One region of the Sinorhizobium garamanticum genome, then DNA from elsewhere that is predicted to be linked to it. Evidence: riboswitches for the same ligand, from Rfam matches in the RefSeq annotation. Region 1 holds a riboswitch; the other holds the start of a gene.
What was found. Region 1 has a riboswitch for S-adenosylmethionine ahead of metA (homoserine O-acetyltransferase MetA). Riboswitches for the same ligand answer to the same signal wherever they lie in the genome.

Region 1 (5,227 bases):
GCGTTGCGGCCGGGGGTGGCGCCGAAATAGGACGAATGCGCAGGATAGCTGTCGAAATCCTCGAAACCCAGAACCAAAGGCGGCTGATGCCCTTCGAGCCGCAGATCCTGGATGACCGCCCCCCAGGTGATCACCTTCGCCGTGAGCCCGCCGCCCCTGAGCGTCACGCGGTGAACCGGTTCACCGGAAGGCAGGCGACCGAAGATTTCCATGTCCGCGCTCATCTTGTCTCCCCTCTCGTGGCACCATCGGAGTGCCGGTGCCACGTCAAGCTTCAGAATCGGCGACAACCTGCGGCATTTCCGGTGGCGCGGCAACCGGAAAGTCATACTTTTCCTCCGTGGTCTGCAGCGGGCCCGAGGGCCCTTCATCCGCCTGCCGGCACCTTCTCCCCGCCTGCGGGAGAAGGTTAGGGGAGGGGGCGACCACCGCCTCTGAAAGAGTGAGGGGCAACCACTCACGTTTGGGCGACATGCATTGGGGCGAATTCAACGCGACAATTCCTTCGTCGCAGCTTGCAGGCCGGCGAGCGTCAGCGGGAACATCCGGCCGCCAAAGAGTGCGCGAATCATGCCGATCGACTGGGTATGGCGCCAATTCTCCTCGGGAACCGGATTGAGCCAGATCGAGCGCGGGAAATGCGCCGTAATGCGCGTGAGCCAGAGTGCGCCGGCCTCGTCGTTCCAGTGTTCGACCGACCCGCCCGGATGGCTGATCTCATAAGGGCTCATCGAGGCATCGCCGACGAAGATGGCGCGATAGTCGCCGCCGAAGGTGCGCAAGAGTTCGGCCGTGCAGGTCAGATCGACGCGCCGGCGGCAATTGTCCTTCCACAGGCCCTCATAGACGCAATTGTGGAAGTAGAAATAATCCATGTGCCGGAATTCGCTGCGCACAGCCGAGAAGAGTTCTTCCACGACACGGATATGGTCGTCCATCGATCCGCCGACGTCGAAAAACATCAAGAGTTTGACCGCGTTGCGCCGCTCCGGCCGCGTCACGACGTCGAGATAGCCATGCTCGGCGGTGGAGCGGATCGTGCCGGATAGGTCGAGCTCCTCGGCGGCACCCTCACGCACCCAGCGCCTGAGCCGCTTCAGCGCCACCTTGATGTTGCGTGTCCCGAGCTCGACCGTGTCGTCATAGTCTCTGAATTCGCGCCGGTCCCAAACCTTGACCGCGCGCCGGTGACGCGAGCCCTCTTGGCCGATCCTCACCCCTTCCGGATTGTAGCCATAGGCGCCGAAGGGCGAGGTGCCGGCCGTGCCGATCCATTTCGAGCCGCCCTGGTGGCGGCCCGTCTGCTCGGCAAGCCGCTCACGCAGCGTTTCCATCAGCTTGTCGAAGCCACCAAGCGCCTCGACGAGCTTCTTCTCCTCTTCGGTTAGGTATTTCTCGGCGAGTTTTTTCAGCCACTCCTCGGGAATGGTTGCTTCACCAAAAGCCTCCGATGGGGAAACCGCTTCCAGCCCGGCAAAACAATGCCGGAACACCCTGTCGAACCGGTCGATGTGTCGCTCGTCCTTCACCAGCGCCGCACGGGCGAGGAAATAGAAGGCCTCGACGTCGAACGTGGCGATCCCTGTCTCCATTCCCTCGATCAGCGACAGAAATTCCCGGAGCGTCACCGGGATCTTCGCAGCCTTCAATTCGAGGAAGAAGGGGATGAACATCGAGGCTCAATGGTCTCCCGTGCCAATCTTTTCGAGTTCATAGGGTGTCGTCTGGTATATTTCGTTGATCCAGTTGCCGAAGAACAGATGCGCATGGCTGCGCCAGCGGTTTTGCGGCGGCAGGTCGGCGTCATTGTGCGGGAAATAGTCGTGCGGCAGCTTGATCGGCACGCCGGCATCGACGTCGCGGAAATACTCGTCGGATAACGACGTCGAATCATATTCCACGTGGTTGAACATGTAGAGCCGGTTGCCCTTCTTCTCGTGCACTAGGCAGACGCCCATTTCCTTCGATTCCATCAGGATCTCGAGCCCCGGCACCCGGTCGATGTCGGCGCGGCGCACCTCCGTCCAGCGTGAAACCGGAACGGCAAAATCGTCGGAAAAGCCGTTCAGATAGACAGAGGACGGCTTTAGATTCTGGTGACGGTAGACGCCGAAGGCCTTTTCCTTGAGCGAATATTTCGGCACGCCGTGGAAATGGTAGATCGCCGCCATCGCGCCCCAGCAGACGTTCATCGTCGAATGCACATTCGTCGCCGTCCAGTCGAAGATGCGCTGCAGTTCCTTCCAGTAGGTAACGTCCTCGTATTCGAGCGTCTCGACCGGCGCGCCGGTGATGATGAAGCCGTCGAACTTGCGGCCCTTCACCTCCTCCCAGGTCTCGTAGAAGGCAAGCAGGTGATCCTCGGACGTGTTCTTCGGCCGGTGGCCGTTGACGCGGACCAGCGTCAGTTCGACCTGCAGCGGCGTTGCGCCGATCAGCCGCGCCATCTGGAGCTCGGTCTTGATCTTGTTCGGCATGAGGTTCAGTAGCCCGATCTGAAGCGGGCGGATGTCCTGACGGATCGCCACGGTCTCGGTCATCACCCGCACGCCCTCATTGACGAGGGTTTCGAAGGCGGGCAGCGTATCGGGAATCTTGATGGGCATGGGGTCCACTCGATCAATACAAAAAAACCGGCGGCGAGATGATCGCGACCGGTCCTTGGAAATCCATTTTTCCTCGGCCCTTTAGCGATTTCTTTAACGTGGCTGCAAGCCGGCCGGCCAAATCACCACGGATCGTTTGATAGCGCGCTGCGTGGCACGCGGTCAATGAAAAACGTTTTTCGCGGAGTCTCGGCCGTCGCGGCGCGCCATGAAGGCGAGGCGCTCGAAGAGATGCACATCCTGCTCGTTCTTCAACAGCGCTCCGTGCAGCTTCGGCAGCATCGATTTCGGGTCGGCGCGGAGATCCGCCGGATCGATCTCGTCGGCGACCAGCAGCCTGATCCAGTCGAGCGCCTCGGAGGTCGAGGGTTTTTTCTTCAGCCCCGGCACCTCGCGGATGCCGTAGAAGGCGGTGAGCGCCGCCGAAAGCAGCGTCCTGCGGATGCCCGGATAGTGCACTTCGACGATGCGGGCGAGCGTCTCGGCATCGGGGAAACGGATATAATGGAAGAAGCAACGGCGCAGAAAGGCGTCCGGCAGTTCCTTCTCGTTGTTGGAGGTGATGATGACGATCGGCCGGTGCCGCGCTTGGATCGTTTCGCCGGTCTCGTAGACGTGGAACTCCATCCGGTCGAGTTCCTGCAGAAGGTCGTTCGGGAACTCGATGTCCGCCTTGTCGATCTCGTCGATCAGGAGCACGGTTTTCTGCGGCGCCTCGAAGGCCTGCCAGAGCTTGCCCTTGCGAATGTAGTTCTTCACGTCATTGACGCGCTGATCGCCAAGCTGGCTGTCGCGCAGCCGCGAGACGGCGTCATATTCGTAAAGACCCTGCTGTGCCTTGGTCGTCGACTTGACGTTCCACTCGATGAGCTCCAGACCGAGGGCGGCAGCGATCTGGCGTGCAAGCTCGGTCTTGCCGGTGCCAGGCTCGCCCTTGACGAGAAGCGGGCGCTCCAGCCGGATTGCCGCGTTGACGGCGATCATCAGGTCCTTGTCGGCGATATAGTCGGCCGTGCCTTCGAACTGCATGGGCTTCTCTTCGATCTCTGCAGCGCCGCACGTCTTATCAGACGCGCAAAGGTCTCACTTTGGTTTGCTTCATGTTTTCGTCCTTAAATCGGCAACGATTTAAGGAAACATGCAGCAGGCTGAGTTGGAGAGGACAGGCGTCACCCGCGAAATGCCGTAACCTCGATCTCGATCAGCATTTCCGGGCGGATAAGATCGCAGACGATCATTGTCGCCGCCGGGCGGATGTCGCCGAACATCGCGCCGAAGATCGGAAAGACCCGGTCGGCAAAGCTGGCGTCGGTGACGTAGTAATGGTTGCGCACGACGTCCGAAAGCGAGAAGCCGGCCTCCTTCAAGGCACCCTCGATCGTCCTCAGGCAATTGCGCGCCTGGTCCTCCACAGTCTCTGGCATGGTCATCGTGGCATAGTCATAACCGGTCGTGCCGGAGACGAAGCACCAGTCCCCTTTAACGACGGCACGCGAATAGCCTGCCGTCTTCTCGAAAGGGGAACCGGAAGAGATGAGCTTGCGCATCATGGGCGCTGGCGCTCAGGCCCAGGGGCGCGATACGGCGTTTTTCTGCTCGAAGCTGTCGATGGCGCTCGCCTTCTCCAGCGTTAGGCCGATATCGTCGAGACCGTTCAGAAGGCAATGGCGCTTGAAGGCATCGACCTCGAACTTGACCGAGCCGCCGTCCGGACCGGTGATTTCCTGTGCTTCCAGATCGATCGAAAGCACGGCGTTCGAACCGCGGTTGGCGTCGTCCATCAGCTTGTCGAGGTTGGCCTGGCTGACGACGATCGGCAGAATGCCGTTCTTGAAACAGTTGTTGTAGAAGATGTCGGCGAACGAGGTCGAAATAACGCAGCGGATGCCGAAATCGAGGAGCGCCCAGGGCGCATGCTCTCGCGAGGAGCCGCAGCCGAAATTGTCGCCGGCAACGAGAATCTTGGCGTTCTGATAGGCCGGCTTGTTGAGCACGAAATCCGGATTCGGCGTGCCGTCCTCGTTATAACGGGCTTCGGCGAAAAGTCCCTTGCCAAGGCCGGTGCGCTTGATCGTCTTCAGGTAGTCCTTCGGAATGATCATGTCCGTGTCGATGTTGACGACGGGCAACGGTGCAGCGACACCGGTGAGCTTGACGAACTTTTCCATGACTTTGGCCTTCGATTTCAGCGGAAACGTTGGGAGAGCGTTTAGATCAGTTTCGCGCCGAAATGAAGGAAAATCTGCGCTTCGAAAGCACCGCGCGTCCTATCGGACGCGCAAAGGTCGCTGTAGCGCTTTGAATAGCAGCCTGTCACAGATCGATGATCGTGCCGCGCCCGTCGTTCCAGATCCGCATTTCGCGCCTTTCTCCGGTCGGGTTCGCCCGGGCGCGCACAGGTGCGGGCTTGCCATTGAGCTTAGCGGCGATGGCGCTGCCGATCGCAACGACGGCGGCGATGCCGGCCAGAGCCACGGCAATCGATGCGGTAAAGACGAGAGCTGCCACGGTGATGGCTATGGCGGCGGCCGTCAGGAGAACAGAGCGGATGCTTTGCATGATCGTCAACCTTTCAAAAAAGCGATGTGGGAGTTCAATGCGTCTCTTGCAAGAGGATGGTC
Region 2 (5,227 bases), 780 kb from region 1:
GCCCGCCGTTGGGCGACGAACCTTTCGATTCTCCTTCTGTCCTCGCTGTTGCTGCGCATCGTCTTTCCGGCCGCCGCCACGGGCGTTGCGCTCTGGGCCGATATGCGCGGATACGGGGCGCTGCCCGCACTTGGCGTCCCGCCGCTGCTTTCCGGCCTCATCGCCTTTCTCGTGCTGGACTTTGCCGTGTGGCTGGAGCACGTCGTCCTCCACAAGCTGCCGATCCTCTGGCGCATCCATCGCGTTCACCATGCCGATCCTGGCGTCGACCTGACGACCGCGCTCCGCTTCCATCCCTTGGAAATTCTTCTATCGATGGTGTGGAAGGCGGCAATCATTGTCGCGCTCGGCGCTCCGGCTTTCTCCGTGCTGCTCTTCGAAATCGTTCTCAACGCCGGGGCCATGTTCAATCACGCCAATCTGCGGCTGCCGCCCAAGGTCGAGAGCAGGCTGCGGCGTTTCATCGTCACGCCGGACATGCATCGTATCCACCACTCCGTCGAGAGGATCGAGACGGATTCGAACTACGGCTTCAACCTTTCCATCTGGGATCGGCTGTTCTCAACCTATGTCGCACAGCCGGCAAGCGGCGACGATGCGATCGTAACGGGCCTCAAGGCTTATGGGCGCGACGCTCCGACCAAGCTCGTCTGGTCGTTGATGCTGCCTTTCCGGCGTGGCTAGGGTTTCGGCTCCGCGTCCGTCAATAGATACCGTTCGGGAAATAGCGCAGATAGATCTCCTCGAGCCTGCCGCTGCGCGAGAGCGCCAGCAATGCGTGATCGATCGCCTGAGTCAACGCAGGCTCGGCCTTGCGGTTCATGATCGTCAAACCTTCGCCGAGAAAGCGTTGCGAGAAATAGGCGCCGTCAAGCAAGGCGCAGCATCCTCCGGCGACGCCCGCCGAAACCCAGAACGAGAGCTGCATGCCATCGGAGAAGACGGCTGCAACCGATCCCTGCCGCAACGCGGAGAGCATTGCATCCCGGTCTGGAAAGGCCTTGGGCTCGACCTTCGGAAAGAAGGCCTTGAGCATAGCCTCGTGCGTCGTGCCGGACACGACGCCGACGGGCTTGCCCTCAAGCGCGGCCGTGCTTGTCACGAGATCTTCGGCCTTAGTGTTGACCGCGAAACGCGCCGGCAACTGCATGAAGGCCCTGGAGAAGGCGAAACGCTGGCGCAGCTCCGGGCGAACCGCGATACCCGCGGCGACGGCCTCCCCCTGGCCTTGTTCGAGCGCCGGGATGAGTTCCGCGTAGGTCACCGCCTGAATCTGGCATTTGTCCTCGATCTCAAGCTCGCGGCAGATTTCGCGGGCGAGGTCGACATGGAAACCGGAAAGCTTGCCCGATTGGTCAATGAAATTGAACGGTGGGAAATCGACGGTCGTCAGAAAACGAAGCCGCGCAAGTCCGGTCAGGTCCGGTCGGGCGATACGTTCGCGGGCGTCAAAAAGGAGGGGCAGATCCCGCGGTTGCGCAAGCACCGGTTCGGCGATGAGGAAGGCGCAGAGCGCAAGGATTCCGCAAATTCGTAGACTCAGAGCACGCGTCATTATGATCCGACACTTGGAGCCGCGGCCTTAGAACACGCGGATTCGGTTTGGTTTTCCAAAGATTATCGAGATGTTGCCCGACTGGCTACAGGAAGCTCGACGAGACGAACAGCGCCACCCCGGAGTCCCCACCATATCGTGCAGACATGAGAAAAAGTGGAGCGGGTGATCGGGATCGAACCGACGACATCAAGCTTGGGAAGCTGGCGTTCTACCACTGAACTACACCCGCGTCAGAAGCGGAAATTTCCTCAACGGCCGCGATCTGTCAAGCACCTACAGCGTCGTGCGTTCTATTAGACGCACAAAAGGTCGCTGTAGCACTATGAATTGCTGCATGTTTTCCTGGGATCGGGTCCGATTTAAGGAAACATGCAGCAGGATCACTCTGCACGAAAATGCTTGGAAAGCTTAAGGCCTTGCGCCTGATAGTTCGAGCCAAGGTCGAGGCCGTAGAGACCGTCCGGCCGCTCCATCATGTGCTCGTAGATGAGGCGGCCGACGATCTGCCCGTGCTCCAGGATGAACGGCACTTCGTGGCTGCGGACCTCCAGCACCGCCCGGCTGCCGCTGCCGCCGGCCGACGCGTGCCCGAAACCCGGATCGAAGAAGCCGGCATAGTGAACGCGGAACTCGCCGACCAGAGGATCGAAGGGCGTCATTTCGGCGGCGTAGAGCGGTGGAACATGGACGGCCTCGCGCGAGACGAGGATATAGAACTCGTCCGGATCGAGGATCAGATCATCGCGGCCACGGCTGTAAAGCGGCTCCCAGAAGTCGAAGACCGGGTGCTCCGCCTTCTTGTCGACATCGACCACCGAGGTGTGGTGCTTGCCGCGGTAGCCGATCAGGCCGTCCGGGCCGGTGCCCTTCAAATCGATCGACAGCGCAATGCCGCCGCCGGTGACGTTGGGCCGCTCGCTTGCGACAAGCACATCGCTTTCGTGCAGCGCCAGCAACTCCTGTTCGGAGAGCACGGAATGCCCGATGCGGAAGCGGATTTGCGACAGGCGGGAGCCGCGCCTGACGACGATCGGAAACGTGCGCGGGCTGATTTCCAGATAGAGCGGGCCGCTGTAGCCGGCAGGGATCTTGTCGAATTCCTGCGCCCTGTCGGTGATGACGCGCGTGAAGATATCGAGGCGGCCGGTCGAGCTCTTCGGATTAGCCGAGGCCGACATGTTCTCCGGCAGGGCGAGGCTCTCCATCAGCGGGACGATATAGACGCAGCCGGTTTCCAACACCGCGCCGTCTGTGAGATCGATGACATGCAACTTCAGGCGGTCGAGTTTGTCGGCAACGAGATGGGCCGGACCGGGCATGAAGCTCGCCCGGACGCGAAACGCTTTGGCGCTGAGGCGCAGATCGAGGCTCGCCGGCTGGATCTGGTCCTCATCCAGCGGTCTCTCGCTTTTTAAGCGCCCCGAGGCAAACAGCGCGGCAATTGCGCGGTCGGCCAAAATCCCTGTCTCGCGAGACATACCGTTCCTCATTCCAGTTGCCAGACAAAACCAAACTCCGGGAATTGACGCAAGCACGCCCAGGCAGTATTGGAGCTTTATCCCGTGGTGATTTGGCCGGTCGGCTTGCAGCCACGTTAAACAAGTAGCTAAAAAGGCCGGGTGTCAAACCGGCCCGTTTTCGCGGCCGGTTTTTTTGTTGTGAAAGTGATTGTCGCATGAGCAAGACTTGGCGCCCGGCAACCCAACTCGTCCACGGTGGAACTCTCCGCTCTCAGTACGGCGAAACCTCCGAAGCGATCTTTCTGACACAGGGTTTCGTCTACGAAACGTCCGAAGCGGCGGAAGCCCGCTTCAAGGGCGAGACCGACGGCTTCATCTATGCGCGCTACGGCAGTCCGACCAACGACATGTTCGAAAAGCGCATGTGCATGCTCGAAGGGGCAGAAGACGCCCGCGCCACCGCGTCCGGCATGGCGGCCGTTGCCTCGGCGATCCTTTGCCAGGTGAAGGCCGGCGACCACATCGTCGCCGCCCGTGCACTTTTTGGTTCCTGCCGCTGGGTCGTGGAGACCCTCGCGCCCAAATACGGTGTCGAATGCACGCTCGTCGATGGTCGCGATCTCGCAAACTGGGAGAAGGCGGTTCGCCCGAACACCAAGGTCTTCTTCCTGGAGAGCCCCACCAACCCGACGCTCGAAGTGATCGACATCGCCGGCGTTGCGAAGCTCGCCGAGCAAATCGGCGCCAAGCTGGTCGTCGACAACGTGTTTGCAACCCCCCTCTTCCAGAAGCCGCTGGAACTCGGCGCCCATGTCGTCGTCTACTCCGCCACCAAGCACATTGACGGCCAGGGCCGCTGCCTCGGCGGCGTCGTGCTTTCCAGCAAGGAATGGATCGACGAAAACCTGCACGACTATTTCCGCCATACCGGCCCGGCCATGTCGCCGTTCAATGCCTGGACATTGCTCAAGGGCATCGAGACGCTTCCTCTGCGCGTGAAGCAGCAGACCGACAGCGCCCGCCGCATCGCCGACTTCCTGGCCGAGCAGCCGCAGGTCGACCGCGTCATCTATCCCGGCCGCAAGGACCATCCGCAGGCGGATATCATCGCGAAGCAGATGAGCGGCGGTTCGACGCTGGTGGCGTTCGAACTGAAGGGCGGCAAGGAGGCGGCCTTCGCGCTTCAGAACGCATTGGAAATCGTCCGGATCTCCAACAATCTCGGCGATTCCAAGAGCCTGATCACCCATCCGGCGACCACAACGCACAAGAACCTAACGGAGGAAGCGCGTGCCGAACTCGGCATTTCCGCCGGCACCGTGCGCTTCTCCGCCGGCATCGAGGACAGCGAGGATCTCATCGAGGATTTCGCCCGCGCGCTGAGAAACGTGAAGGCCTAACGACAGCGGGCCACTGTTTTGTTAATGCCGCTCGTGCATGCACGGGCGGTTTTTTATTGCGGATCGAGGAAGCTGAGGCGAGCAAGAACGATCCGCGATACGGCCGTGTAAAGGCAGACGACCGCAAACACCGCCGCGACAGGCGGGAACCACCCGGGAAACAGGCAGAAGGCCAGGAAAACAACGATCGTCTCGGTCGCTTCGGCGAGTCCTGTCGTGAAATAAAGCGACTTTGCGCCGCGCACGCTGGTCGTCATGGCGCGCTTCTCAGCGATTATGGCATAGGCGAGAAAGCTCGATCCGTTGACGTAAAAGGAGAAAAGCAGAAGCGCGCCGGCAAGACCGTTTGCGGCTGGATCCGCAATGATGAATCCGAGCGGGATTGCGCCATAGAAGGCAAAATCGAGGACGATATCGAGAAACCCGCCGAAATCCGTGCCGCGACTGGCGCGCGCCACGGCGCCGTCGAGGCCATCGCACAGGCGGCTGAACAGGATCATGACGGCGCCGGCGAGATAGAACCGGTATGCGATGAGGCCGGCGGCCGCCAGTCCGAGGCCGAGACCGAAGATCGTGATGGTGTCGGCCTTTACGCCGCGCTTGACCAGAGCGACGCCCAGCCGGTCAAGAAGCGGATCAAGCCGCCTGCGCACCGCACCGTCGAGCATGGATCTCGGCTCCGTCTAATTTGAATGGGACTCATGCAATCTTGCTGTTATTCTTGCCGAAACCATATTGCAGTAGAATACCCGAATAGATTTGGCATAGGGTGTTGCACATGTATCGTGCCCTGACTCGCGACATCGAGG

Region 2: it holds a riboswitch for S-adenosylmethionine, as region 1 does, so the genes downstream of both, PZN02_RS03490 (O-succinylhomoserine sulfhydrylase) here and metA (homoserine O-acetyltransferase MetA) in region 1, are expected to answer to the same signal.

The regions. Positions count from the first base shown of each region.
Region 1 is NZ_CP120373.1:1,499,856-1,505,082, reverse strand. Features, by position in the region: gene PZN02_RS07020 (aldose epimerase family protein) at 1-224, opposite strand, end outside; gene PZN02_RS07015 (vWA domain-containing protein) at 489-1,673, opposite strand; gene metA (homoserine O-acetyltransferase MetA) at 1,680-2,606, opposite strand; SAM riboswitch at 2,668-2,745, opposite strand; gene PZN02_RS07005 (AAA family ATPase) at 2,769-3,635, opposite strand; gene PZN02_RS07000 (RidA family protein) at 3,776-4,156, opposite strand; gene leuD (3-isopropylmalate dehydratase small subunit) at 4,169-4,774, opposite strand; gene PZN02_RS06990 (hypothetical protein) at 4,920-5,165, opposite strand.
Region 2 is NZ_CP120373.1:720,566-725,792, forward strand. Features, by position in the region: gene PZN02_RS03470 (sterol desaturase family protein) at 1-684, shown strand, start outside; gene PZN02_RS03475 (transporter substrate-binding domain-containing protein) at 704-1,555, opposite strand; tRNA gene PZN02_RS03480 (tRNA-Gly) at 1,713-1,787, opposite strand; gene PZN02_RS03485 (2'-deoxycytidine 5'-triphosphate deaminase) at 1,939-3,036, opposite strand; SAM riboswitch at 3,111-3,189, shown strand; gene PZN02_RS03490 (O-succinylhomoserine sulfhydrylase) at 3,234-4,418, shown strand; gene PZN02_RS03495 (CDP-alcohol phosphatidyltransferase family protein) at 4,472-5,086, opposite strand; gene apaG (Co2+/Mg2+ efflux protein ApaG) at 5,197-5,227, shown strand, end outside.